Regions from separate parts of the Stutzerimonas marianensis genome, predicted to be linked through region 2. Evidence: predicted binding sites of a transcription regulator. Region 2 holds the regulator's gene; the other holds the start of a gene.
What was found. The regulator FliA, encoded in region 2, starts transcription of late flagellar genes. The targets are predictions, from matches to a motif close to CTAAAGTTTNNNNNNNNNNNGCCGNTAA.
Positions count from the first base shown of each region.

Region 1: MST27_RS22760 (methyl-accepting chemotaxis protein) is a predicted target of FliA. The motif match lies at 2,655-2,682, and genes of this name have one in related genera.

Region 1 is NZ_JALGRD010000004.1:240,966-255,413, reverse strand. It holds gene MST27_RS08925 (hypothetical protein) at 1-839, shown strand, start outside; gene MST27_RS08920 (DUF1294 domain-containing protein) at 901-1,569, opposite strand; gene MST27_RS08915 (undecaprenyl-diphosphate phosphatase) at 1,699-2,529, opposite strand; gene MST27_RS22760 (methyl-accepting chemotaxis protein) at 2,808-4,442, shown strand; gene MST27_RS08905 (hypothetical protein) at 4,814-5,083, shown strand; gene MST27_RS08900 (hypothetical protein) at 5,211-5,492, shown strand; gene MST27_RS08895 (hypothetical protein) at 5,620-5,784, shown strand; gene MST27_RS08890 (DNA topoisomerase IB) at 5,881-6,990, shown strand; gene MST27_RS08885 (sensor domain-containing diguanylate cyclase) at 6,984-7,940, opposite strand; gene MST27_RS08880 (response regulator) at 7,943-8,929, opposite strand; gene nfuA (Fe-S biogenesis protein NfuA) at 9,082-9,666, opposite strand; gene metH (methionine synthase) at 9,852-13,544, shown strand; gene MST27_RS08865 (DUF5629 family protein) at 13,590-13,916, shown strand; gene MST27_RS08860 (acyltransferase family protein) at 13,929-14,448, opposite strand, start outside.
Region 2 is NZ_JALGRD010000002.1:173,529-187,976, reverse strand. It holds gene flhB (flagellar biosynthesis protein FlhB) at 1-480, shown strand, start outside; gene sodC (superoxide dismutase [Cu-Zn] SodC) at 537-1,058, opposite strand; gene flhA (flagellar biosynthesis protein FlhA) at 1,297-3,417, shown strand; gene flhF (flagellar biosynthesis GTPase FlhF) at 3,433-4,722, shown strand; gene fleN (flagellar synthesis regulator FleN) at 4,814-5,641, shown strand; gene fliA (RNA polymerase sigma factor FliA) at 5,660-6,382, shown strand; gene MST27_RS03870 (chemotaxis response regulator CheY) at 6,505-6,879, shown strand; gene MST27_RS03865 (protein phosphatase CheZ) at 6,900-7,694, shown strand; gene MST27_RS03860 (chemotaxis protein CheA) at 7,707-9,878, shown strand; gene MST27_RS03855 (protein-glutamate methylesterase/protein-glutamine glutaminase) at 9,927-11,042, shown strand; gene MST27_RS03850 (flagellar motor protein) at 11,042-11,782, shown strand; gene motD (flagellar motor protein MotD) at 11,897-12,709, shown strand; gene MST27_RS03840 (ParA family protein) at 12,800-13,588, shown strand; gene MST27_RS03835 (CheW domain-containing protein) at 13,673-14,448, shown strand, end outside.

The sequences.
Region 1 (14,448 bases), on a different contig from region 2:
CCGGCAACGAAGGCGAAGTCGAGATCAACCAGGACGGCGAGTTCAATCTCGCTACGGTCGCTCAGGTCTCTCAGGAAGGGGGCCATGTCGCCGTGATCACCCAGGTCGGAAGCAACAACCTCTCCTACGTCGAGCAGCTCGATGGCGTCAGCAACGATGCGATTATTTATCAGGATGGCCAGGGCAACGCCATCGAAGTCTTCCAGGTAGGCAACGCCAACTATTACGAGGGGACCCAGACCGGCAACGGCAATATTGCCCGCATCGAGCAAGACTGGTTCGCCACCGCTACCACGGAACAGAGCGGCACCGGGAACCTGATCACGCTGACCCAGGCAGGCTTCCCCTATGGTGCCACCGCGTTCATCCGCCAGGATGGCACCAACAACACCGCAACGGTCGATCAGCCGGAAGATTCGCGCTATCCCGTCGGATCGGTGGATCTCGAGCAGATTGGCACGGACAACGTCGCCACTGTCACGGCGGCCACCGGCGGCGGCTCCATGGCCTATACACAGGACGGCATCGACAACGAGCTGACAACGGTGCAAACCGGCCGGGGCAACAGCATCTCCGGAGCGACAAGAGGCGACGGCAATCGAGTCGACATCCAGCAGGACTATGACCTCAACAGCGTGACCGTCAGCCAGGACGGGAACCAGAACGAGATCGACGTCGTCCAGGAGGACTATGCCAACACGGCCGATATCCAGCAAGTCGGCTCGCAGAATGTCGCCTCCCTGCTGCAGACCGGCGGGCTTGGCTCGCTGAACGGCTTCGATGCAACCATCATCCAGAACGGTACCGGTAACTCGGCGACGGTTACCCAGGGTCCGTAATTCGCGTCCGACTCACGCGCGCGTGACCGCCCGCCCGGCCGGTCACGCCTCACGCGAGAGCTCAGCCTGCCAGCCAGCCGGCCAATCGATGCAGGTACAGGTAATCCAGCCAGGCCACCTGATGGGCCAGAACGATCATCCAGAACACAAATTGGAATGGCAGCTTGCGGGTCTTGTGGCGCAGCAATTGCTGCGCGATAAAGGCACCGGGCCACCCACCGAGCAGTTCCAGCAGATGCAGGCGCATCTCCGGGGTGCGCCATCGGCCACGCTGCGCGCTACGCTTGTCATGCAGGTAGAAGCCGAAGGTCACCAGACTCGCCAGGGCGTAAGCCAGGAGCGGCCAGTCATGCCCCCTCTCGCTCATCTTCAACAACCCCAAACCTGGCAGCAGACAGAGCAGGATCAAGCCGGTCAGCTCGAGTAATCGCCTCCGGGGCGCCTCGTGTCTTCGAGGTGGGGTCATGTGCCCCTTCGCCGCGCCGGCTGGTTTGCGGCGGATCGCTGGATCGTCGAGGGCCAGAGGTGCATCGAGGCGAATGTGAGTTGCCCGCAACCGCCCAGCCTGATCGGCTTGGGAGAGATAGAAGACGGTATCGCCCTGCTTCGGACGACGATCACCCCGCATCACCGAAATATGGGCGAACACCTCAGCGCCACCCCGCTCCGGGCGGATGAAACCGAAACCTTTCTGGTCGTTCCAGTTTCGTAGCTGACCTCGCAGCTCCATGTCGGCACCTGATGACGGAAAGCGGCGAGTCTAACGCCGGCCATGGCGACTGGCATCCAGCTGCGTTAAAGGCAACGCTCGCGATCCGCCGAAGCCGGAGCGACGTACTGATTCACGCCGCGCTGAAGCTCAACCGGCCGCTGTGTGCCAGTCGATCAGGCTGAACTGCCAGGTCGCGAGAATGACCAGACCAAAGATGATTCGATACCAGGCGAACGCGGCATAGCTATGGTTGCCAATGAACTTCAGCAATGCGCGGACCGCTAGCATGGCGAATATGAAGGACGTAACGAAGCCGATCGCGAATACCGGCAGGTCCCCCGGCTGGAACAGCTCGCGGTACTTGTAACCCGAATAGACCGCTGCCCCCACCATCGTCGGCATGGCCAGGAAAAAGGAAAACTCCGTAGCGGCCTTGCGTGACAAGCCGAACAGCAACCCGCCGATGATCGTCGCACCCGAGCGCGACGTACCCGGGATCAGCGCCAGGCATTGTGCGCAACCGACCTTGAGCGCGTGCGACCAGCGCATGTCGTCGACGGTTTCTGCCTGAACCGCATGCGGCCGTTTTTCCGCCCAGAGCATCACCACACCGCCGATGACCAGCGCGGTAGCGACCGTGATGGGGTTGAACAGATAGGTGTGGATCAGATCAGCGAACGCGACACCCAGGACGACCGCCGGAAAGAACGCGACCATCAAGTTCACCGTGAAACGCTGCGCCTGCCGCTCGCGCGGCAGCCCGATAACGACGTCAAGTATCTTGCGGCGGTATTCCCAGACCACCGCGAGGATCGCGCCCAGCTGGATGATGATGTTGAAGGCCAGCGCGCGCTCGCCACCGAAGCCAATCAGGTCGGCAACGATGATCTGGTGCCCGGTACTGGAAATCGGCAGAAATTCCGTCAAGCCCTCCACGATGCCCAACAGCAACGCCTGAAACGCAATCCAAAGCTCCATCTAGTCCCCATTGGCGGTGTCATCACCGCGGCTTATGTCCAACGAAGGTATATATCAGATCGCCATCTGAGCGCTGTTCTGACTCGCTTATGGTCAGTAAATTCAGTGAGGTACGCGAGGCAGCCCTCATCTTTTTACCGACCGAGCCGACACGCTATGCAATGGGCATCGAAGCTGCTCGCGTCACCTGAACCGACCGCGCGCCAGGCCCGGACAAGCGTCCCCGACACTATTCCAATAATAAGTAACATCCCGCCTTAACAGGAGCCTACAAGCCCATGAATATGCTCAGAAATATCCCGATCAGCAAACGCCTCTGGCTGATACCCCTGGTAGCCATCGCAATGCTGTTCGTATTGGGCTTGTTGATGATCCAGCAGGTCAGAAACGACCTCTACCAGGGCAAACAGGTGATGACGCAGAACATCGTCGAGACGGCACGCGGCGTACTGGATCATTACCATCAGCTCGAAACGAATGGCCGCCTGACCAAGGCCGAAGCCCAGAAGGCCGCCATGGATCAGATCCGCATCCTGCGCTACGGACACGACGACTACTTCTGGATCAATGATCTTCAGCCGGTCATGGTCATGCATCCCATGAAGCCGGAACTTGAAGGCAAGGACCTGTCACAGACCAAGGACCCGAACGGCAAAGCGCTATTCAACGAGATGGTCAAGGTCGCCAAGCAGGACGGCGCCGGTCTGGTTGATTACCAGTGGGCCAAACCCGGCGAAGAACAGCCCGTACCGAAGATCTCCTATGTCGAGCTATTCAAGCCTTGGGGTTGGATCATTGGTTCAGGCATCTACGTGGACGACGTGGAGGCCGAGTTCCAGAACTATCTGGTGCACTTCTCGCTGATCGGGCTTGCAATCGCAGCGCTCATGGCGCTCATGGTCGCCGTGCTGATCCGCAGCATTACCGTGCCGCTGCGTCGTTCGATGCAAGCCATGGCCAATATCGCCAGTGGCGAAGCGGATCTCACCCGCAGCCTGGATGTATCCGGTAACGACGAACTGACCATGCTAAGTCGTGATTTCAACGCGTTCACGCAAAAACTGCGCAGCGTCATTGGTAGGCTGCTGGAGACGGCGGACTCGCTTGAACAGTCCTCCAATGCCCTGGGCGGGCTGGCCAATCAGGCGCACTCGCACAGCCAGCAACAGTCTCAGCAAATGGAACTGGTCGCCACCGCCGTCAACGAAGTGACCTACGCCGTCCAGGAGGTTGCCAAGAACGCCGAGCACGCCGCCAGCGAAGTTGGCGAGGCCGAAAGACAGGCTGGCCAGGGTCAGCACAACATCGAGGCCAGCCTGAAACAGATCGATCAATTGTCTACCACCATTGGCGAAGCCGTCGGTGTCATTCAATCCCTCGCAGACGAAACCACCAAGATCGGCTCGGTACTCGAGGTGATCGGTTCGATCGCCGACCAGACGAACCTGCTGGCATTGAACGCGGCGATCGAAGCCGCCCGCGCCGGTGAGCAAGGCCGCGGCTTCGCAGTGGTAGCCGACGAAGTCCGCCTGCTGGCCCAGCGCACCCAGACTTCGACCGCGGAGATCCAGACGATGATCGAACGACTGCAGAAGAATTCCAGCGCGGCGGTCGCAGTGATCACCGAAAGCAACCGAGCTTCGCAGGCAACGGTGGAACAGGCCAGCCAAGCCGGTGAAAGCCTGGCGCAAATCGCACAGGCGCTGCGCAACCTGTCGGGCCTGAACGCTTCGATCGCCAGCGCGACCCTGCAGCAGACTCATGTGGTCGAGGATATCAATCAGAACGTTACCCAGGCGGCTGGTCTGGCCATGCACAGCACGCAAGCGGCCGAGCAATCGAACGCTGCCGGTAAGCAACTCGGCGATCTCGCCGAACAACTGAACAGGACGCTCAAGCAGTTCAAGGTGTAATAACGCCGAACCTTTCCAGCTGCGCATCGAAAACCGGCCAGGCGTCGAACGCCAGGCCGGTTTTTTTTATTCGCCCGTGCGGCTTTTCGTCACGTATCGATGCCAACGTGAGCAGCCACTCATTGTGTTGGAGACTGGCTCGTCCGGCAGAAACCCAGTCGTGGCGCGGGTTCTCGAGCAATCAAAGCGCGCAGGAAGCAAACAGGCATCACCTACAACTTTCGGCTAATTGCCAACTTGCGAACAAATCAAGAACTCATCGTGTGACTTATCGGTCCCCTGTGTACATCAATGGAATGTAAGGCCGACGCCGAACACCCGACGGCATGGCCATTTCGTATTTTTTGTATACACACAGAGAGACATGCCCCATGACCAGCCCCCTTCGCTTCAACGACGCCCTCCTGATCACCGACCGCGCGTTCAAGCCCTTCCAGTGCGTCGCCTGGACCCTGATGGAAGGTAACGGTGAGCTCAGCATCACCGTCGTGGACGGCAGCGAATCCCGCCCGGTCGGTCATTGCAAGCTGCCCAGCAGCGTGTATTCCGATCCGGTCAAGCTGGGCCAGAAGCTCGAACAGACCCGTGCCGACCTGGCTCGCCAAGGGATTCACTTCGCCCCTTGGCACATGCCCGTCTGAACGCCTGCCTCAAATGCAGAGCCCGGCCTCAAAAAGGCGCCGGGCTTGGCGTCAGGTGCTGGTGGTTGCGATCCATTCGCCTGTTTTACGGTCCCATGCACTGAGCCGTTAAAACAGGAGCACCTCCATGAAAGGCGCCGAAGCCTACGTAAACGATCAATGGCACAGCAGTGGCCTGGCCGATCTTCCGAAACGCCCCGAGCCCCATTCGGTCACCCTGACGTTCATCGTCCCGCGCGATGCGCAGACCACCGGGTTGATCACGCACATTCGCGACGTTGCGCAGCAAAAGCTGCACGAAGCTTATGGCGATAGACAGGTCACGCATAAACCGGTGGTGGGTTCAGTCGTTGGCGACGGAAGCGGTGACGGGATCGAGCTGGTCTTCGACATCGCCGCGGCGAGCTGAGGCGGCGCCTCTCTATGCATGCGTCAGATGGCTGGTACGAACCCGTATGGCTCGTGCCTGTCACTGATAGAGACGATGCACGGCGCTTGGTGCCGTGCTTTCCGCTGACCTACCCAGGAGCATGCACATGATAGGCGACTTTTCTTCGATCAATGATCATCTCGTAGCCGCCCGAGAAATGGCCGATCAGGCCGAAACCAAAGCGGACCCGGCCATCTACCGCGAAGCGATAGACGAACTCGTTGCCGCGATCCGCATCCTGATGCGCAACAGCAGCGAGCGCGAGAACTGATCTGAACCGACAACTCAATGGCCAGGCCTGCCGACGTGGCAGTCGGCAGGCCTGCCGTTCGTCACGCCATTTCAGCCCTGGTCGGACCTGGCCCACATGCTTATCGATAATTCATCCCTGACGCTTGCCGAGGGCACACCGCCCATCCCGGACGATGAACGCGTTGATATCGGTACCGCCCTCTGTCCCGACCTGCCCGACGACCTCCACTACGTCGACGATACGGGCCCTGGCATCACCCGACGCGTGTTGCGCGGCAAATTTGCCTATTTTCTTCCGTCCGGCGAACGCATTCGTGACCAGGACGAAATCGACCGTATCAACAAGCTGGCTATCCCGCCGGCCTATACCCAGGTCTGGATCTGCCCAGATCCGTGTGGCCATATGCAAGCAACCGGGCGTGACGCCCGAGGGCGCAAACAATACCGGTACCACCCTCGCTGGCGGGAAATCCGAGACAGCGACAAGTATGAACACATCCTGGCTTTCGGCGCCGCGCTACCCAAACTGCGCGCACGATTGGAAGATCATCTGAAGCTGCGTGGCATGCCACGTGAAAAAGTCATGGCGCTTGTCATTCAGCTGTTGGAAACGACCCTGATCCGAATCGGCAACTCCCGCTATGCCCGCGAGAACCGTTCTTATGGCCTCACCACGCTGCGCAACCGTCATGTCGACGTTCGAGGCTCGGCGATTCGCTTCCATTTCCGCGGCAAAAGCGGTGTCGAACACCGCGTGACGCTGAAGAATCAGCGACTGGCTCGCATCATGCGCCGCTGCCTGGAGCTTCCGGGCCAGCACTTGTTCCAGTATCTGGACGACGATGGACAACGCCACGCCATCAGTTCCAGCGATATCAACCTCTACCTGCGCGAACTGACCGGTGCGGATTTCACCGCCAAGGATTATCGGACCTGGGCCGGCAGCACGTTGGCCCTGGATTACCTACGCGGGGTTCCCCATGACCCCGAAACCGTGGCGCGACGGAATCTCGCCGAGACGGTCAAACAGGTGTCGCGGCAGTTGGGCAACACACCGGCAGTGTGTCGGCAGTGCTACATCCATCCGGCCGTCATTGAGGCCTTTTTGAACGGCGAGCTGGCGAACCTGCGCAGAGCACGCAAGCGCAAATGGCTGAGCGCGGAAGAAGCGGGTCTGCTCAAGCTGCTTGGCAGCCGTAGCCAGGAGGCAGCAGCCGGTCAGTGACGGTACAAGGTCACCTGGTTTCGTCCACCGGACTTGGATGCATAGAGGGCGCTGTCCGCCCATTCGATCAGTTGCGCATAGCCATTGGTGGGTAGGCTCAGGTCCGCCACCCCCAGGCTGATCGTGAAGCGGATGCTGTGAGCTTCGTGCCGGACCTCATGTGCCTCGACCGTCTGGCGAAGCCGCTCGGCCAATGTCATGGCGCCCTGCTGGTCCGTGTCCGGCAGCAGCACGACGAACTCTTCGCCACCGTAGCGCCCCGCGATATCGGAGTCGCGCATGGCCTGACGAATGATGTCGGCGGTCTGCTGAATCACACTATCGCCGGCCTGGTGCCCGTAGGTGTCGTTGATCTTTTTGAAGTGATCGATATCGAACATGATCAGCGCCGTATTGGTGCCATAGCGCCGATGCCGGGCGTAGTCCTGGCGCAGCATTTCTTCCCAATGCCCACGGTTGAACAGGCCTGTGAGCCGGTCGGTGCTCGATAGCCGCTGCAACTCTCGGTTGGCGGCCTGCAGTTGCCGGCGGTTGGTCGCCACGTCGGTGACATCGTAGATGATCAGGCAGATCTGCTGGATTCGACCATCCAAGCCCTTGAGCGGAAACAGCGTGGTGTTCTGGTACATGAAATCTTCCAGCCCGGTGATTGGCTGGTAGTTCTTGAAACGCAGCAGATACGGCCGCTGTTCCCAGATGGTGAACGACGGCGTGCCGAGCGTCGCCACGTTTTCGACCTTGCGCCGGAACCACTTCTCGTCCACTTCAGGAAACAGCTCGAAAAAGGATTTCTTGCGCGCTTCCTCGGGGAGTCGCCCGGAGCGGTTCTCCATGAAGGTATTCCAGACGTCGACGCGATATTCACGGTCGAGCACGACCACGCCAACGTCAATGTTCTGGACGATGGCCAACAACCAGTGCATTTCGCTGAGTTCGATCGAGTCAGACATGCTCAGTCCATCAGGTAGGCGAGTTTGCGTGACAACAGTTCCACCGAGTCTTCGGTGAACAACAGCAAAAGGTCGAAATGAATGTCGTGCCCTTCGAGGCTGTAGCTGATCTCTACTGCGAGCGTGCTTTTCCAGCGTTCTCGGTTCAGGCGGATCAGCTCCTCGATCGACGCATGCTGGCCAAGCACCTGTGGGTGGCCCTGGGAAAAGACCACGTCGATCTGATCGGCAATCCCACTCAGGCACGCACTGATCAGCAGGCTTGACAGATCCAGCAGCATTTCCAGCTCGCGGTAGTCGTCGGCGCGCATGAGCCTGGCCATGTCGGCGACTTCCGAGTCATGGAAGATCAGCAACGCCTCGCCGGCAATCCCACCCCCGATATACCCCTGGCATACCGCGGTGAGCTTGTCGCCTTGTGCCGCATCGGCCAAGGCCATGTGCAACTCACCCACTTCGAGCATGTTCACATTCGGGATCGGCAGCTGGACGAACACACCCAAAACCCTTGCCAACAACGCAGCGGCGCGCCCCATCGCGACGTTGACAACCTCGCGCACCGCATCGCGAAAACCGACCATGTCGCCCGCGTCGCGCTGGCCAAGCATTGGCAGTTCGGTGCCGATCATGCCGAGGCTGGCGAGTGTTTGCCTGAGATGGACCGGATCGGCAGGCTTGCGAATGAATGCCAGGGCGCCAAGTTCCAGCACCCGACGGACCGCTTCTTCCTGGATGTCCGCCGAGACGACGATCACCTTGCAGTCGAGCCCTTCGTCACGCAGCTGAGCAAGAACCTGGTAGCCGTCCATGTCGGGCATGGTGAGGTCCAGCAGGAGCAGGTCCACTCCCCCTTTCCGGATGCGTTCAAGCGCCTCGACCCCGCCAGCGGCCTGATGGATGTCCAACTGCCAGGCAGCCGGCAGCGAGCGCAGCAATTGCTTGCGCGCCAGGCTCGAATCATCACAGATCAGCAGGGAAACGGCAGACATGCAGCGCTCGCTCTCTTTAACCAGCTACCGAAACTCGGACAGCTTATCTCAGCAAACGAGCGCTGTGGGGCTGCCACCGAAGAAATAGTGGCATTTTGCCTTGATTTACCGATTGGCGGGCACGCGGGACGTGCGAACCCCTTGCCAGGGCATCAGTAATAGGCGTTCTCGCGGTTGGTATGGTCCGTCACATCGCGCACGCCCTTGAGTTCGGGGATCCGCTCGAGCAAGGTCTTCTCGATCCCTTCCTTCAAGGTCACGTCAGCTTGTCCGCACCCTTGGCAGCCGCCACCAAACTGCAAAACCGCGACCCCTTCCTCGACGACGTCGATAAGCGTGACCAAGCCGCCGTGGCTGGCCAGCCCGGGGTTGATCTCGGTCTGCAGGTAATAATTGATGCGCTCGTTGAGCGGGCTGTCCTCGTTGACCATCGGTACCTTGGCGTTGGGTGCCTTGATGGTCAGCTGGCCACCCATACGGTCGGTCGCGTAATCCACGACGGCGTCCTCGAGGAACGGCTCGCTGACGCCGTCGATCCAGGCAGTGAAGCGCTTCAGGGCGATCGCGACGTCGTCCGGCTTCTCTTCGCCCGGCTTGCAATACGCAATGCAGGTCTCCGCGTAGGGCGTCCCCGGCTGGGTGATGAATACACGGATGCCGATGCCCGTGGTGTTCTGCTTCTCGAGCAAATCGGCCAGGTAGTCGTGGGCGGCTTCGGTGATGGTAATGGCGCTCATGGGAACTCCTCTGAGATATGCGCGAAAGTGTACGCCATGGACGAAGCTGATTAAAGTCCTAGCGTTTTAGTCAAGATTAACGATCCGCCAACATGAGCAATCTTCATGCGAAGCGAGGCAGCGATCAAAAAGCATGCAGCCTTGCTATGATGCGCGGTTCTCGAAACCAGCTTCAGGTAGTCCCCATGCTCGACCGCAACGCCCGCCTCAAGGCTCTCCAGCAGGCTCTCCAGGAGCGCATTCTGATCCTCGATGGCGGCATGGGCACCATGATCCAGAGCTACCGTCTGGAAGAGGCCGACTATCGCGCTGAGCGCTTCGCCGACTGGCCGAGCGACGTGAAAGGCAACAACGACCTGCTCCTGCTGACCCAGCCGCGAATCATCGCGGACATCGAGAAGGCTTACCTGGACGCTGGCGCTGACATTCTGGAAACCAACACCTTCAACGCCACCCGTGTGTCGCAGGCCGACTACGACATGGAAGAGCTGGTCTACGAGCTGAACGTGGCTGGCGCCCGCGTCGCCCGTGAAGTGGCCGACGCCAAGACCCTGGAAACCCCGGATCGCCCGCGCTTCGTCGCAGGGGTTCTGGGCCCGACCAGCCGTACCTGCTCGATCTCCCCGGACGTCAACGATCCCGGCTACCGTAACGTCACCTTCGACGAGCTGGTGGAGAACTACACCGAGGCCACCCGCGGCCTGATCGAGGGCGGCGCCGACCTGATCCTGATCGAGACCATCTTCGATACGCTCAACGCCAAGGCGGCGATCTTCGCCGTGCAGCAGGTGTTCGAGGAAGACGGCGTCGAATTGCCGATCATGATTTCCGGCACCATCACCGACGCCTCCGGCCGCACCCTGTCCGGCCAGACCACCGAGGCGTTCTGGAACTCGGTGCGCCATGCCAAGCCGATCTCCGTGGGCCTGAACTGCGCCCTGGGCGCCAAGGACCTGCGCCCTTATCTGGAAGAGCTGGCCAACAAGGCCGACACCCACGTGTCCGCCCACCCCAACGCCGGCCTGCCCAATGCCTTCGGCGAGTACGACGAAACGCCGGCGGAAATGGCCGCGGTGGTCGAGGAGTTCGCCGCCAGCGGTTTCCTCAACATCATCGGCGGCTGCTGCGGCACCACGCCGGCGCATATCCAGGCGATTGCCGAGGCGGTGGCCAAGTACCCGCCGCGCGTGATCCCGGACATTCCAAAGGCCTGCCGCCTGTCGGGCCTGGAGCCCTTCACCATCGACCGCAGCTCACTTTTCGTGAACGTCGGTGAGCGCACCAACATCACCGGTTCGGCCAAGTTCGCCCGTCTGATCCGCGAGGAGAACTACACCGAGGCGCTGGAAGTGGCCCTGCAGCAGGTGGAAGCCGGCGCCCAGATCATCGACATCAACATGGACGAAGGGATGCTCGACTCCAAGGCGGCCATGGTCAGGTTCCTAAACCTGATCGCCGGCGAGCCGGACATCTCCCGCGTGCCGATCATGATCGACTCCTCCAAGTGGGAAGTGATCGAAGCGGGCCTGAAATGCATCCAGGGCAAGGGCATCGTCAACTCCATTTCGATGAAGGAAGGCGTCGAGCAGTTCAAGCACCACGCCCGCTTGTGCAAGCGCTACGGCGCCGCTGTAGTGGTGATGGCCTTCGATGAGGTCGGCCAGGCCGACACCGCCGCGCGCAAGCAGGAAATCTGCAAACGCAGCTACGACATCCTGGTCAACGAGGTGGGCTTCCCGCCGGAAGACATCATCTTCGACCCGAACATCTTCGCGGTGGCGACGGGGATCGAAGAACACAACAACTACGCGGTGGATTTCATCGAGGCTTGCGCCTATATCCGCGACGAGCTGCCCTATGCGCTCAGCTCCGGCGGGGTGTCCAACGTGTCGTTCTCGTTCCGCGGCAACAACCCGGTACGCGAAGCGATTCATTCGGTGTTCCTCTACTACGCCATCCAGAACGGCCTGACCATGGGCATCGTCAATGCCGGTCAGCTGGAAATCTACGACGAGATCCCGAAAGAGCTGCGCGACGCGGTCGAGGACGTGGTGCTCAACCGTAACGATGGCGCCACCGAAGCGCTGTTGGCCATCGCGGACAAGTACAAGGGGGATGGTTCGGTCAAGGAAGCGGAGTCCGAGGAGTGGCGCAGCCTGCCGGTCGACAAGCGTCTCGAGCACGCGCTGGTCAAGGGCATCACCGCCTTCATCGTCGAGGACACCGAGGAATGCCGCCAACAATGTGCGCGTCCCATCGAGGTGATCGAAGGCCCGCTGATGAGCGGAATGAACGTGGTCGGCGACCTGTTCGGTTCGGGCAAGATGTTCCTGCCCCAGGTGGTGAAATCGGCCCGCGTGATGAAGCAGGCCGTGGCCCACCTGATTCCGTTCATCGAAGCGGAAAAAGGTGACAAGCCGGAAGCCAAGGGCAAGATTCTCATGGCGACCGTCAAGGGCGACGTCCATGACATCGGCAAGAACATCGTTGGCGTGGTGCTTGGCTGCAATGGTTACGACGTGGTCGACCTGGGCGTGATGGTACCGGCGGAAAAGATCCTGCAGACCGCCAGGGACGAGAAATGCGACATCATCGGCCTGTCCGGGCTGATCACCCCGTCACTCGATGAGATGGTCCACGTCGCGCGCGAGATGCAGCGCCAGGGCTTCCGCTTGCCGCTGATGATCGGCGGCGCCACGACCTCCAAGGCGCATACGGCGGTCAAGATCGATCCGCACTACAACAATGACGCAGTGGTCTACGTGACCGATGCCTCGCGCGCCGTGGGCGTAGCGACCACCCTGCTGTCCAAGGAGCTCAAACCGGCCTTCGTCGACAAGACGCGCGACGAGTACGCCGTGATCCGTGAGCGCACCGCAAACCGCAGCGCAAGGACGGAACGCCTGACCTACGCCGAAGCCATCGCCGTCAAGCCCAAGTTCGACTGGGCCGGATACTCGCCAGTCAAGCCGACCTTCACCGGGCGCAGGGTGCTGGAGGATATCGACCTGCGCACGCTCGTCGACTACATCGACTGGACGCCTTTCTTCATTTCCTGGGACCTGGCCGGCAAGTACCCGCGCATCCTGGAGGACGAGGTCGTCGGGGAGGCCGCTACGGCGCTGTTCAGCGATGCCCAGGCGATGCTGAACAAGCTCATCGACGGCAAGCTGATCAAGGCCCGTGCGGTGTTCGGCTTCTGGCCGGCCAATCAGGTCGACGAAGATGACATCCAGGTTTACGGCGATAACGGCGAACCCCTCGCCACCCTGCACCACCTGCGCCAGCAGACGGTGAAGACCGACGGCAAGCCGAACTTTTCCCTGGCCGACTTCGTCGCGCCTCGCGACACGGGCCTGACCGACTACGTTGGTGGCTTCATCACCACAGCCGGCATCGGTGCCGAAGAAGTCGCCAAGGCGTACCAGAACGCCGGCGACGACTACAACTCGATCATGGTCAAGGCGCTTGCCGACCGCCTCGCCGAGGCCTGCGCCGAATGGCTGCACGAGCAGGTCCGCAAACAGTACTGGGGCTATGCGCCGGACGAGCAACTGAGCAACGACGAGCTGATCCGCGAACAGTACAAGGGCATCCGCCCTGCCCCCGGTTACCCGGCCTGCCCGGACCATACCGAAAAAGGCACTCTGTTCCGTCTGCTCGATGCTGACGGCGTAAGTCAGGTAACGCTGACCGAGCATTACGCGATGTTCCCGACCGCGGCGGTTAGCGGTTGGTACTTCGCCCACCCGCAGGCGCAGTACTTTGCGGTTGGCAAGATCGACAAGGACCAGGCCGAGCGCTACAGCGAACGTAAAGGCCAGGACCTGAGCATCACTGAACGCTGGCTGATGCCCAACCTGGGCTACGACGCCTAACCCCCGCGCCGGGCCAGCGCCCGGCGCCCTTCTGGAAGACGCACCATGCCAACCGATGCGCCCTACCTGCTCGATCAGCTTGAAGCAGCCGACATGCTGGAAATCGACGGGCTACACGCCGGCTCGTTTGTCCTTAACGAGCCATTGCTCGACGATGCCGACATGGCGGCCGAGGCGGACCAGCCTTTCGCCAGTGAGGATGTCGTGCTGACGATCGAATGCATCGACGGGCGCGAGCGGCGGGCGTGGCGCTTCAGCTACAACCAGGTCATGGAAGCCGAATACCGTGCGGAGGATGACAGCTGGTCGCTCGGCGATGGCAAGCACCGGTTGCGCTGCCTCGGCGCGCTCGCCGTTGGCGAGCCTGACTGAGCGCACGTTGCGTCACCGCTCACGAACCGGTACGGGCTGTGCTGCCTGTTCCCCGCGCCCCTTGGGTGCGGATGTCAGCGCTTGCTCGAGATACCGATAGCTGAGAAAGGCGACGATCAGCGACACCGTCACACAGGTCAGAACGCGGGGTACCAGCGGGATGTCCGCCAGCCAGTGCATCGTAAAGAGCCACGCTGGGATGTGGCACAGGTACAGCGAGAAAGACAGGTTGCCAATCGCCTCGACCGGACGCGACAGCGCACCGAACACCACGTCATTGGAAAAGGCGTTGAGGACGAAGCACACCGCCAGGATGAGCGTGGCGGCCGTCCAGCGAAACGACGCCAGGTCCGCCAGGGTACTGGCAACGACCGCCGCACATAGCACTGCAGCGACTGAGATGAACGCCCTGCTCGGTACGCTCAGCTGGTTGATCTCCTGCTCCGCCAGCCGGAAGGGTTCCAGCGTGGAAAGCTTCCAGATCAGCAAGCCTGCAAACAGCGCATTGGCCCGGAACAGCCATTCCGGGCTG
Region 2 (14,448 bases):
AAGCTGATGATGACCAAGCAGGAGGTACGCGACGAGTACAAGGACAGCGAGGGCAAGCCGGAGGTCAAGTCGCGGATTCGCCAGCTGCAGCGCGACGCCGCGCAGCGGCGCATGATGCAGGCGGTGCCGGAAGCCGACGTGGTCATCACCAACCCCACGCACTTCGCCGTTGCGCTCAAGTATGACGGCGACAAAAGCGCTGCCCCCAGGCTGGTCGCCAAGGGTGGCGATTTCGTTGCGCTGAAGATTCGTGAGATTGCCCGCGAGCACGAGGTGACGATCCTCGAGTCGCCGGCCCTGGCGCGTGCGGTCTACTACTCCACCGAACTCGAGCACGAGATTCCGGCCGGCCTGTACCTGGCCGTTGCCCAGGTCCTGGCCTACGTCTACCAGTTGCGCCAGTACCGCTCCGGCAGGGGCAAGCGGCCCGACCCGTTGGGCAACCTGCCGATTCCGCCTGATCTGAGAAAGGATGAGTGAGGTGAGCGGGTAGCCGGAGGTCTGAAGCGCAAGCCCTTCAGCCTCCAGCTGCTTTCTTATTCGATCAATCCGCACGCGACGCGCGCACCGCCACCGCCGAGCGGCTCGGGGTGGTCGGCGTGGTTGTCACCGCCCTTGTGGACCATCAGGGCCAGCCCCTTGATGTCGCCAAGGCTCTTCAGGCGCGGCGCCAGTACCGGTTGATTCGCCTTGCCGTCGCTGTTGACCATCAGGGCCGGGAGGTCGCCCATGTGACCGTCACCCCAGGGCTCACCGTGCTTACCGGTATTCTGCGGGTCCCAATGCCCGCCGGCTGCCCCTGCGGGAACGGGTTTGCCGTCCTTGTCCTCGGGTTGGCAGCTGCCCTTGGCGTGAATGTGGAAACCGTGGGTGCCCGGCTCGAGCCCCGACAGTTCCGGGCGGAACACCAGCCCGTACTCGCTGGTTTCGATCTTTACCGTACCGACGCTGTCGCCGACGCCCTGGGCATTGACCGCCTTGACCTGGACGTTGAGCGTTTCGGCGTTGGCGCCGACTACCGCGCAGCCCGCGAGCGCCGCGATGATCCACTGTTTCATTGCAAGACTCCTGTGCCTGTCGATGGCGGGCCTGGCCGCCGGAAGTCGTCGCGCGGTAGGCGCCGCACGACGTTCTTTTTGAGACTTTGATGGCTGCGGTCGGTTCGCAATCGAGCTGCCGGCCTTGCAAGGAATCGCCCGTGTCGGCTGCGATGCCGAAGTTGGACCCCTTCTTGCTATCAACCCGTACAGGGCGCTTCAGGCGTCAATTCTTTGGAACTGTTCTGTCGGGGTCTTCGTGGATCGCACGCAACTCGTCAATATTCGCAATGGCCTGACCGGCGCTGGGCGCGGCAACCTCGGCGTGCCGCTGCTCCTGCTCGTCATGATGGGCATGATGATGCTGTCGGTGCCGCCGTTCCTGCTGGACCTGCTGTTCACCTTCAATATCGCGCTGTCGATCGTGGTGTTGTTGGTCAGCGTCTATGCGCTGCGGCCGCTGGACTTCGCCGTGTTCCCGACGATTCTGCTGGTCGCGACCCTGATGCGGCTGGCGCTGAACGTGGCCTCGACCCGAGTCGTGCTGATCAACGGCCATGAAGGCGGCTCCGCGGCAGGCCATGTGATCGAAGCCTTCGGTAACGTGGTGATCGGCGGCAACTACGTTGTCGGTATCGTCGTGTTCGCGATCCTGATGATCATCAACTTCGTCGTGGTCACCAAAGGTGCCGGGCGCATCTCCGAGGTAAGCGCGCGCTTTACCCTCGACGCCATGCCGGGCAAGCAGATGGCGATCGATGCGGACCTCAACGCCGGCCTGATCGATCAGGTCGAAGCCAAGCAGCGCCGGGTCGAGGTGGCCTCGGAAGCCGATTTCTACGGCTCGATGGATGGTGCCAGCAAGTTCGTGCGCGGCGATGCCATCGCCGGTCTGCTGATTCTGTTCATCAACCTGATCGGTGGCGTGGGCATCGGCATGGCGCAACATGGCATGAGCTTCAGTGAAGCCGGTCAGGTCTATGCGCTGCTGACCATCGGTGACGGCCTCGTTGCGCAGATCCCTTCGTTGCTGCTCTCGACCGCCGCGGCGATCATGGTGACCCGCGTGACCAGCTCCGAAGACATGGGCCAGCAGGTCAACCGCCAGATGTTCGCCTCGCCGAAGGCTCTTGCGGTGTCGGCAGGCATCATGATCGCCATGGGCCTGGTCCCCGGCATGCCGCACATGTCCTTTCTCGGACTTGGCGCCGTGGCAGCCGGTGGGGCCTACTGGATCTGGCACCGTCAGAAGCAGGCCAAGGCGAAAACCGAGCAGGAGGTTCAGAAACAGCAGGAAACGCTGCCCGCCCAGCGCGCCGCGGAGACCAAGGAACTCGGCTGGGACGACGTGACGCCCGTCGACATGGTTGGCCTGGAAGTGGGGTATCGCCTGATTCCGCTGGTCGATCGCAACCAGGGCGGCCAGTTGCTGGCCCGTATCAAGGGGGTTCGCAAGAAGCTGTCGCAGGACCTCGGCTTCCTGATGCCGTCGGTGCACATCCGCGACAACCTCGATCTGCTGCCCAACGCTTATCGCTTGACGCTGATGGGAGTGAGCCTGGCTGAAGCCGAGGTCTATCCCGACCGCGAGCTGGCGATCAACCCCGGGCAGGTGTTCGGCCCGCTCAACGGCATCGCCGCCAAGGACCCGGCGTTCGGGCTGGAGGCGGTCTGGATCGAGGCCAGTCAGCGCGACCAGGCGCAGTCGCTCGGCTACACCGTGGTGGATGCGAGCACCGTGGTCGCTACGCACCTCAACCAGGTCCTGCACAAGCATGCGCACGAGCTGCTCGGGCATGAGGAAGTCCAGCAGCTGATGCAGCTGCTGGCCAAGAGTTCGCCGAAGCTCGCGGAGGAACTGGTGCCGGGGATGATCTCGCTGTCGACACTGCTCAAGGTGCTGCAGGCGCTGCTGCAGGAGCAGGTACCGGTCCGCGACATCCGCACCATCGCCGAAGCCATCGCGAACGTGGCCACCAAGAGTCAAGATCCCGCCGCGATGGTGGCGGCCGTGCGGGTCGCGCTGTCCCGCGCAATCGTGCAAAACGTTGTGGGGCTTGAGCCGCAGCTGCCTGTGATCACGCTTGAACCCAGGTTGGAACAGATATTGCTCAATAGCCTGCAGAAGGCCGGACAGGGTTCGGAAGATGGCATTCTTCTCGAGCCGGGAATGGCCGAAAAGTTGCAACGGTCTCTGGTAGATGCGGCACAGCGTCAAGAAATGATGGGTAAGCCGGCGATCCTGCTGGTGGCCGGCCCGGTCCGCGCGATGCTCTCGCGATTCGCCCGGCTGGCAGTCCCCAACATTCATGTCCTGGCCTATCAGGAAATACCGGATAACAAGCAGGTCACCATCGTTTCGACGGTGGGTCAGAATTAACCGAGGGTACAGGCCATGCAGGTCAAACGTTTCTTCGCAGCCGACATGCGTATCGCCATGAAGATGATTCGTGACGAGCTGGGCGCTGATGCCGTGATCACTGGCAATCGCCGTGTGGCCGGTGGCGTCGAGCTGACGGCCGTGCTCGATTATCCGATGGAGGCGGTGGCGCCCAAGCAGCCGAATCCGGCGCTCGAGGCGGAGCTGCGCAAGACTCAGACCCGTATCGCCAACGCGCATGCCGAACTGAGCGCGCCGCACACGGAGCCGGCACGCGACCGTCAGTTGCTTGACGAGAAACCTGCCGCGAGCGCCAAGCCTGCCGTTGCGCCTGCTGCCGCGATGGCAGCATCGGCACTCGACTCGCGTGCCGTCGAGGCCATGCAGTCCGAATTGCAGGGGCTGCGGGAGCTGATCGAAGTGCAGCTCGGGTCGTTGGCCTGGGGGCACGAGCAGAATCGTCGCCCGCAGCAGGCCGGCTTGTGGCGTCGCCTGCAGCGCCTCGGCCTGCCGGCGGACCTGTCGCGCGGGCTGCTGGAGAAGGTGGCCGCGATCAGCGATCAGCGTCAGGCCTGGCGCATGCTGTTGGCGCACCTGGCCCAGTCGATCAAGGTGACCAAGCACGAGCCGCTGGAAGAGGGCGGTGTGATTGCCCTGGTCGGCCCGGCCGGCGCCGGCAAGACCACGACCCTGGCCAAGCTCGCCGCACGCCATGTCCTCAAGCACGGCGCGCAGAGCATCGCCCTGGCGAGCATGGACAACTACCGTATCGGCGCTCAGGAACAGCTCAAGACTCTGGGCCGTATCCTCAACGTGCCGGTGATCCAGATCGACCCGAGCCAGCCGCTGAGCAAGAGCCTGGAGCCGGTCGCGCGCAAGCGGCTGATCCTGCTCGACACCGCCGGTCTGCCGGCGGGCGATCCGATGATGCGCCTGCAGCTTCAGGCATTGGCCGATCGGGGCGTGCGTTCGAAGAACTATCTGGTGCTCGCGGCGACCAGCCAGAGCCAGGTGCTGAAGGCGGCCTGGCATCACTACCGGCCTTGCGGGCTGGCGGGCTGCATCCTGACTAAACTTGACGAGGCGGGTACTCTGGGCGACGTGCTCGGGCTGACCATCAGCCAGCATCTACCGATTGCCTACCTCGCCGACGGTCCGCGCATTCCAGAGGATCTCCAGCTGCCACGGACGCATCAACTGGTCAGCCGGGCGGTGAGTCTGCAATCCGAAGAGTCGCCCAGCGAGGAAACGATGGCTGACATGTTCTCCGGCCTGTACAACGGATCTTCGCGGAGGGCGGGATGAACAGGGCGCTGCGTGAGAGCGAAACACTAGACGCGTTCGGGCTGAACGCATCGATGGCCTGCGGGCCCCAGCAAGATATAGGCGTTTGATGATGGGTATTCATCCCGTACAGGTTATTGCAGTGACCGGCGGCAAAGGTGGCGTCGGCAAGACCAACGTATCGGTCAATCTTTCCTTGGCGCTGGCCGACCTCGGTCGGCGTGTCGTGCTGCTCGACGCCGACCTTGGCCTGGCCAACGTCGACGTGCTGCTCGGCTTGACGGCCAAGCGCACCCTGGCGGACGTGATCGCCGGTGACTGTGATCTGCGCGATGTCATGATCCAGGGGCCGGGCGGCGTGCGCATCGTGCCCGCCGCGTCCGGCACGCAAAGCATGGTGCAGCTGTCGCCGATGCAGCATTCCGGTCTGATTCAGGCCTTCAGCGAAATCGGCAACGACATCGACGTGCTGATCATCGATACGGCCGCCGGCATCGGCGACGGTGTCGTGAGCTTCGTGCGGGCGGCGCAGGAGGTCCTGCTGGTCGTCACCGACGAGCCGACGTCGATCACTGACGCCTACGCGCTGATCAAACTGCTCAACCGCGACTACGGCATCAGCCGGTTCCGGGTGCTGGCGAACATGGCGCACGCCCCGCAGGAAGGACGCAATCTATTCGCTAAGCTGACCAAGGTGACTGAACGTTTTCTTGACGTCGCCCTGCAGTACGTCGGCGCGGTTCCCTACGACGAGGCGGTTCGCAAGGCCGTTCAGAAACAGCGCGCGGTCTACGAGGCCTACCCGCGAGCCAAATGCTCGCTGGCGTTCAAGGCCATCGCGCAGAAGATCGACACCTGGCCGCTGCCGGCGAACCCGCGTGGCCACCTTGAGTTCTTTGTGGAGCGCCTGGTCAGGCCCACCGCAAACGCACACGACTGACAGCGGCTGGAATCGGTTATGTACAACACCAAAGTGGCTAAAGACTCCCAGTACCAGCTCATCGAGCAGTACGCCCCGCTGGTCAAGCGCATCGCTTATCACCTGCTGGCGCGGCTGCCGGCCAGCGTGCAGGTCGACGATCTGATGCAGGCCGGCATGATCGGCCTGCTCGAGGCGTCGAAGAAGTACGACTCCGGCAAGGGGGCGAGTTTCGAGACCTACGCGGGCATTCGCATTCGTGGCGCCATGCTCGACGAGGTCCGCAAGGGCGACTGGGCGCCGCGTTCGGTGCACCGCAATTCGAGGATGGTGAGCGAAGCGATACGCGCAATCGAGGCCAGAACCGGACGCGACGCTAAAGATCATGAGGTTGCGGCCGAACTTAAATTGAGTCTCGATGAGTACTACGGCATTCTGGGCGACACCCTGGGCAGCCGCCTGTTCAGCTTCGATGATCTGCTGACCGAAGGCGAGCACGGGGAGTTCGGTGAAGATGCCGCCAGTGCACATCCGGAACCGTCTCGTGATCTCGAGGACGAGCGTTTCCAGCAGGCCCTGGCCGATGCGATCGCCAATCTGCCCGAACGTGAAAAGCTGGTGCTGTCGCTGTATTACGACGAAGAGTTGAATTTGAAGGAAATCGGCCAGGTTCTGGGCGTCAGCGAGTCACGGGTCAGTCAGCTGCACAGCCAGTGTGCGGCGCGCCTGCGGGCCCGTCTCGGCGAATGGCGCGCTCGATAGGTCGGTTCTCAAGAAAACGCGAATAGAAACTGCTCTGGGCGAGCTTCATGAACGAAGCCCGCAACAGACCCTGAGCAGGTTCTGGGATTTCGGGATTTACGGAGGTGTACTTGGACAAGAACATGAAAATCCTCATCGTCGACGACTTTTCGACGATGAGACGGATCATCAAGAACCTCTTGCGCGATCTGGGCTTCACCAACACCGCCGAGGCGGATGATGGCACCACTGCACTGCCTATGCTCAAGAGCGGCAGTTTCGATTTCCTCGTCACTGACTGGAACATGCCCGGCATGAGCGGCATCGACCTGCTGCGCGCGGTGCGTGCGGACGACCGCCTCAAGCACCTGCCGGTGCTGATGGTGACGGCCGAGGCCAAGCGTGACCAGATCATCGAGGCCGCGCAGGCCGGTGTTAACGGGTACGTGGTCAAGCCGTTCACGGCTCAGGTACTCAAAGAGAAAATCGAGAAGATCTTCGAGCGCGTCAACGGCTGAAGTAACGCCGCGAGGGCACTATGACGCAAGCAGACCAAAGCCTGGCGGAGTTCGAAGCGACGCTCAAGGCTCACGCACCCCAATTGATCGAAAGCCTCCAGCAGGGCCGATTCGAAGAAGCGGCCCAGATGTTCAACGAGCTCAACCAGGCTCGGAACCAGGGGCTGTATCAGGAAGTCGGCAAGCTCACCCGGGAACTGCACAACGCCATCGTCAAACTGGAGATGGACACCTGTGCGACGGGGGGCGACCCGTCCCCGATCACCGATGCAACCGACCGGCTGTCTTATGTCGTGGAAATGACGGAGAAGGCGGCCAACCGGACCATGGACCTCGTCGAGGAATCCGCGCCGTTGGTCAACTACGTCAGCTACGAGGCACAGAGCCTGACCGCCGATTGGCAGCGCTTCATGCGCCGCGACATGAATGCCGAGCAGTTTCGTGACCTGGTCAAGCGGCTCGATCAGTTCCTGCAGCGGACCATGAACGACGGGACCCAGCTGTCGGAGAACCTCAGCGAGATCATGCTTGCTCAGGATTTCCAGGACCTGACCGGTCAGGTGATCAAGCGAGTCACGCGACTGATCACCGAACTCGAAAGCAACCTGCTCAATCTCGTGCTGATGGCCGGCCAGGTCGATCGCGTCGCGGGTATCCAGCACGACCGCGAAGAGCTGCGCGCAGAGCAGGAACGAAAAAAACTAGAAAAAGGCCCTTCCCACGGTGAAGGTCCGCAGATGCATGCCGATATACGTGAGGATGTCGTATCCGGGCAGGACGATGTCGACGATCTGCTTTCGAGCCTGGGCTTTTAGGGGATGTGAAATATGAGCTTCGACGCCGATGAAGAAATCCTCCAGGATTTCCTGGTAGAGGCCGGCGAGATTCTCGAACTATTGTCAGAGCAACTGGTGGAGCTGGAGAGCAGCCCCGATGACGCAGCCTTGCTCAATGCGATTTTTCGCGGGTTCCATACGGTAAAGGGTGGTGCGGGTTTCCTCCAGTTGCATGAACTGGTCGAGTGCTGCCACATCGCCGAAAACGTCTTCGACATCCTGCGCAAGGGTGAGCGTCGCGTCGACTCGGAATTGATGGACGTCGTGCTGCAGGCACTGGACTCCGTCAACGAAATGTTCAGTCAGGTGCGTGAACGTACCGCGATTACGCCTGCCACGCCGGAGCTGCTGGCGGCACTGTCGCGCCTGGCCGAGCCGGCTTCTGCTGCGCCGGCCGCTGCCGAACCGGTTGCCGTGGCGGCCGAGCCCGCCCCCGAGCCTGTGAACGCGGACAGCGAGTTCGAGCAGTTCCTCGGCGCACTCGACGAGGCAGCGGAGGCCCCGGCCGCGGCTAGCGGTGATGAGATCACCGACGAAGAATTCGAATCGCTTTTGGATCAGTTGCACGGCAAAGGCCAGTTTGCGACCGCGACCGGCACCGAACCGTCCGCCGAGGCAGTGTCTACGTCCGCCCAGCCGGCCAGCGATGAAATCACCGACGAGGAGTTCGAAGCGCTGCTGGACCAGTTGCATGGCAAGGGTCAGTTCGCCGAGGCGCCCCAGGCGTCGGCTACCCCGGTCGAACCCGAAGCTGCAGCGCCGGCCGGGGACAACATCTCCGACGACGAATTCGAGGCATTGCTCGACCAGCTCCACGGCAAGGGCAAGTTCGAACCTGAAGTAGTCGCCACCGCTCCGACCGCGAAGGCCGCGGTCAAGCCAGCGGCCGCCGCGTCGGACAAACCGGTTGAAAAGGCCGCTCCAGCCAAGCCGGCCGCGTCTGCCGCGCCCAGCAAACCTGCGGCAGCGCCGGCGCCGGAGAAGCCGGTCAGCGAGGCGGAAACCACCGTGCGCGTGGACACGGCGCGGCTCGACGAAATCATGAACATGGTGGGCGAGCTGGTACTGGTCCGTAACCGCCTGGTCCGCCTGGGTTCCAACAGCGGCGATGAAGCCATGTCCAAGGCCGTGTCCAATCTGGATGTGGTCACGGCCGACCTGCAGAGCGCGGTGATGAAGACGCGCATGCAACCGATCAAGAAGGTGTTCGGCCGTTTCCCGCGCCTGGTTCGCGATCTGGCGCGCAGCCTGAAGAAAGAAATCAACCTGGAGCTCGTCGGCGAAGAGACCGACCTGGACAAGAACCTCGTCGAGGCACTGGCCGATCCGCTGGTGCACTTGGTGCGCAACGCCGTCGACCACGGCGTCGAGACGCCCGAAGAGCGGGAAGCCGCCGGCAAGCCGCGCACCGGACGTGTGGTGCTGTCCGCCGAGCAGGAGGGCGACCACATCCTTCTGCAGATTACCGACGACGGCAAGGGCATGGATGCCAACATCCTGCGTGCCAAGGCGGTGGAGAAGGGCATGCTGGACAAGGATGCCGCCGATCGCCTGAGCGATCTGGAGTGCTACAACCTGATCTTCGCTCCGGGATTCTCGACCAAGTCGGAGATCTCCGACGTGTCGGGGCGCGGTGTTGGGATGGACGTGGTCAAGACCAAGATCTCCCAGCTCAACGGCACGGTCAACGTGTTCTCCACCAAGGGGCTGGGCTCGCGCGTCGTGATCAAGGTCCCGCTGACTCTGGCGATCATGCCGACCCTGATGGTGATGCTGGGCAACCAGGCGTTCGCCTTCCCGCTGGTCAGCGTCAACGAAATCTTCCACCTCGACCTGTCGCGCACCAATGTGGTCGACGGGCAGGAAGTCGTCATCGTGCGTGACAAGGCCCTGCCGCTGTTCTACCTCAAGCGCTGGCTGGTTCAGGGCGCCGAGCACGAGGAGCAGCGCGAGGGGCACGTGGTGATCCTCAGCGTCGGCAACCAGAGCATCGGCTTCGTCGTCGACCAGTTGGTCGGCCAGGAGGAAGTCGTGATCAAACCGCTGGGCAAGATGCTGCAGGGCACGCCTGGCATGTCCGGCGCGACCATCACGGGCGACGGCCGGATCGCGCTGATCCTCGACGTTCCCAGCATGCTCAAGCGCTACGCGCGCCGGGTCTGATCATCTGGGCGGCGGCTCCTGCGGGGCCGCTGTCGCTAGGAGTGTTTTATGGCAGTCAAGGTTCTGGTCGTCGACGACTCCGGCTTCTTCCGGCGCCGGGTCTCGGAAATTCTCTCGGCAGACCCGAACATCCAGGTGGTTGGTACCGCGACCAACGGCCGCGAGGCGATCGACCAGGCGCAGGCGCTCAAGCCTGACGTCATCACCATGGACTATGAGATGCCGATGATGGACGGCATCACAGCGGTACGGCAGATCATGCAGCGCTGCCCAACGCCGGTCCTGATGTTCTCCTCGCTTACGCACGAAGGCGCACGGGTGACCCTCGATGCGCTTGATGCCGGCGCGGTGGATTTCCTGCCTAAGAACTTCGAGGACATCTCTCGCCACCCGGCCAAGGTCAAGCAGTTGCTGTGCGAGAAGATCCACACCATCGCGCGCAGCAACCGCCGCTACAGCAGCCATCTCGGCACGTCTAGCACGTCGCCCTCGCTGTCCAGCCGCACCGCGCCGGTTTCGACGCGCCACACCACGGCGTCCCCAGCGGCAACCGGACATGCGCAGCCGGCACCGGCTTCCAGTTCGCCGGCACCGCGCCGCAAGGCCTATCGGCTCGTGGCCATTGGCACTTCCACAGGCGGACCTGTGGCGCTGCAACGCGTTCTGACCCAACTCCCGGCCAGCTTTCCGGCGCCCATCGTGCTCATTCAGCACATGCCGGCGGCTTTCACCAAGGCCTTCGCCGAGCGCCTGGACAAACTCTGCAAGATCCAGGTGAAGGAAGCCGAGGATGGCGACCTGTTGCGGCCGGGGCTCGCGTTGCTGGCGCCGGGTGGCAAGCAGATGATGGTCGACGGCCGCGGCGCGGTTCGTATCCTGCCGGGGGATGAGCGGCTCAACTATCGCCCCTGTGTCGACGTGACCTTCGGCTCTGCGGCCAAGGCGTATCAGGACAAGGTTCTGGCCGTGGTCCTGACCGGCATGGGCGCCGACGGGCGCGAGGGCGCGCGCATGCTCAAGCAGAGTGGCAGTCAGGTCTGGACCCAGGATGAGGCGAGCTGCGTGATCTATGGCATGCCCATGGCCGTCGCCAAGGCGAACCTCAGCGATGCGGTCTATGGCCTCGACGAGATCGGCCGGCACCTGAGCGAGGCCTGTATCTGATGGATGTACTCAGCCTCATCGGGCTGGTTCTGGCATTCGTCGCCATCGTCGGGGGTAACTTTCTCGAGGGCGGCCATGCTTCCGCCCTGCTCAACGGGCCTGCTGCATTGATCGTGCTGGGCGGGACGCTCGGCGCCGTGCTGCTGCAGACACCGATGTCCGTTTTCATGCGGGCGATGTCGATCGTTCGCTGGATTTTCTTTCCGCCCCGCATCGACATGCTCGGTGGCATTGCGCTCGTCACTGGCTGGAGCGGTATCGCACGCAAGGAAGGCCTGCTGGGTCTGGAGCCCGTAGCGGAAATCGAACCCGATCCCTACGCACGCAAAGGGCTGCAACTGCTGGTCGATGGGGCCGAGCCGGAAGTGATTCGCAGCATCCTCGAAGTCGATCTCTATACACAGGAAACCCGCGATCTGCGCGCGGCGAAGGTGTTCGAGAGCATGGGCGGCTACTCACCGACCGTCGGCATCATCGGTGCGGTGATGGGCCTGATCCATGTGATGGGTAATCTCGCCGACCCCAGCCAGCTTGGCAGCGGGATCGCCGTGGCCTTCGTCGCGACCATCTACGGTGTGGCCTTCGCCAACCTGCTGGTGCTGCCGATCGGTAACAAGCTCAAGAGCGTCGTGCAGAAGCAGACGGCGTACCGCGAAATGCTGCTAGAAGGCGTGCTGTCGATCGCCGAAGGCGAAAACCCACGCTCGATCGAGATGAAGCTGCAAGGCTTCATGGATTGACCGAGTCGACGCCATCCGCGGGGACCCCAGTATGCAGCGCATCCAGACCCTTGATCAGATCGCGACGCCACGCTCGCGAAAGCTCGGCGCATGCCGCTGCGGGAGCCACTGAACATGGCACGCCGCAGAACGCATGAGGAACCCGAAAACCACGAGCGCTGGCTGGTCTCCTATGCTGACTTCATCACCTTGCTGTTCGCGTTTTTCGTGGTGATGTACTCGATTTCCTCGCTCAACGAAGGCAAATACAAGATCCTTTCGGATTCGCTGGTCGGCGTGTTCAACCAGCCTGACCGTTCCATCATGCCGATCCCGGTCGGCGAGGAGCGGCCTCGCTCCAGTCAGCACGACACGCCCTCGGTCGTTGAATCGGACGCGGCCACAGCCAATCCCGTGGATCCGCTCGACAGCATCGTGCGCAGCATGCGCAGCGCCTTCGCCGACCTGATCGAAACCAATCAGCTGACCGTCCGCGGCAATGAACTCTGGGTCGAGATCGAACTGAATTCCAGCCTGTTGTTCCCCAGTGGCGACGCGCTGCCCAATGACCAGGCGTTCGGCATGCTCGAGAAGGTTGCCAACATTCTGGCACCCTTCGACAACCCGGTTCGCGTGGAAGGCTTCACCGACAACCTGCCGATCAGCACGGCGGCCTACCCGACCAATTGGGAGCTCTCGGCGGCACGGGCGGGCAGCGTGGTGAGGATGTTGGCTGCCGGCGGTGTGAATCCGTCCCGAATGGCCGCCGTGGGCTATGGTGAATTTCAACCCGTGGCGGACAACGCCACGGCCGAGGGGCGGGCACGCAACCGGCGGGTGATCCTGGTGATCTCGCGCAACCTGGACGTCCGCCGGAGCGTGTCGGATGTGGGGCGCACCAGCGAGGCTCGGCCTGGCATACAACGTGCAGCCGCTACCGATCAGTAGGTGCCGCGAGGCAGTTTCGTCAATTCCCCGTCGCCGACACGGCCGGCGGGGCAGAGGCCGGTCTGGTGCTATCCGGATGGAAAAACGCGTATGAGAGTCTGGGCTGTAGCCAATCAGAAAGGTGGGGTGGGCAAGACCACGACGTCGGTGTCGCTCGCTGGCTTGCTGGCCGATTCCGGCAAGCGCGTCGTGGTGCTCGATCTTGACCCACACGGGTCGATGACCAGCTATTTCGGCCAGGACCCGGACAACATCGAGCGCAGCGTGTTCGACCTGTTCCAGCATCAGGGCACCGTACCCGAGGGTCTGCCCCGGGAGCTGCTGGTGCCGACGAGCCATGAGCGGATATCGCTACTGCCGTCGAGTACCGTGCTGGCGACGCTGGAGCGCCAGTCGCCGGGCCAGAACGGGCTCGGGCTGGTTATTGCCAAGAGCCTTTCGCAGCTGTGGCAGGATTTCGATTACGCCATCATCGACAGCCCGCCGCTGCTGGGCGTGTTGATGGTCAATGCGCTGGCGGCCAGCCAGCGGCTGGTCATTCCGGTGCAGACCGAGTTCCTGGCGCTGAAGGGACTGGAGCGAATGGTCAGTACCCTGAAGATGATCAATCGTTCTCGCCGTCAGGCGTTGCCGTACACCATCGTGCCGACCATGTTCGACCGCCGGACCCAGGCCTCGATGAATACGCTCAAGCTGTTGCGCAACGGCTATCAGGACCATCTGTGGCAGGCCTTCATCCCGATCGATACCCGGCTGCGCGATGCGAGCCTGGCGGGGCTGGTACCGTCGCAGTACGATCCGAACAGCCGTGCGGTAATCGCGTATCGGGCTCTGCTCAAGGCATTGCTCGCCGCGCAGGAAACGACCCAGGTCGCCTGAGTCGACGTACGGGGCTGATCGCGCCTCAAGTTCATGGCCGATGCAGCCGATAGCCTATCCAGTTGGTACTCACGAGTTGGTTTCATGAGCCGTACCCTTCTTAAAGAAAGCCGATCGCAGCAGACCTTGCAGTCGTACCTCGACGCCTTGCTGCAGGACGCCATGGAACTGGCCGAGTCGGTCAGCCAGGACGAGTTCCAGGCTGCTGTGCTCGAAGAACAGCGTCGCGACACTCAACGCGTCGTCCCGCTGCGTGAGGTCGCGCCTGCCGCGGCGCCGCTCGAGCCCGTTCGGCCAGCAGCCGTCGTCACGACGGCGGAGGCGGTTCGGCCGGCACCGGTAGTCGTGCCTGTTGCCATGCCCGAGCCGGAGAGGCTCGAGCCGGCCGCGCTGCTCGAGCTTGAGCCGGAGGTGCCGCCGCAGGTGCCGGTCGGATTGGTCGAGCCGATCGCGCAATTGGATGCGATGCGCCAAGGGCCTGGCGGTCCGACGCAAGCCGACTCGGGCCAGCCGGAGTGGGGCGAGGAACCGTTCGAGTGCCTGTTGTTCGACGTTGCAGGCCTGACACTGGCGGTTCCCCTGGTCAGTCTCGGCTCGATCTATCCATTGGCCGGCCAGGACCTGACTCCTCTGTTCGGCCAGCCAAGCTGGTTTCTCGGCATCCTGCCCAGCCAGGCCGGGAATCTCAAGGTGCTGGACACCGCACGCTGGGTGATGGCCGACCGATACCGTGACGATTGCCGCGAAGGCCTGCAGTACGTCATTTCCGTGCAGGGCTATGAGTGGGGGCTGGCGGTGCACCACGTGAGCCGGTCGATCCGCCTCGATCCGAAGGAAGTCAAATGGCGCTCGCAACGTAC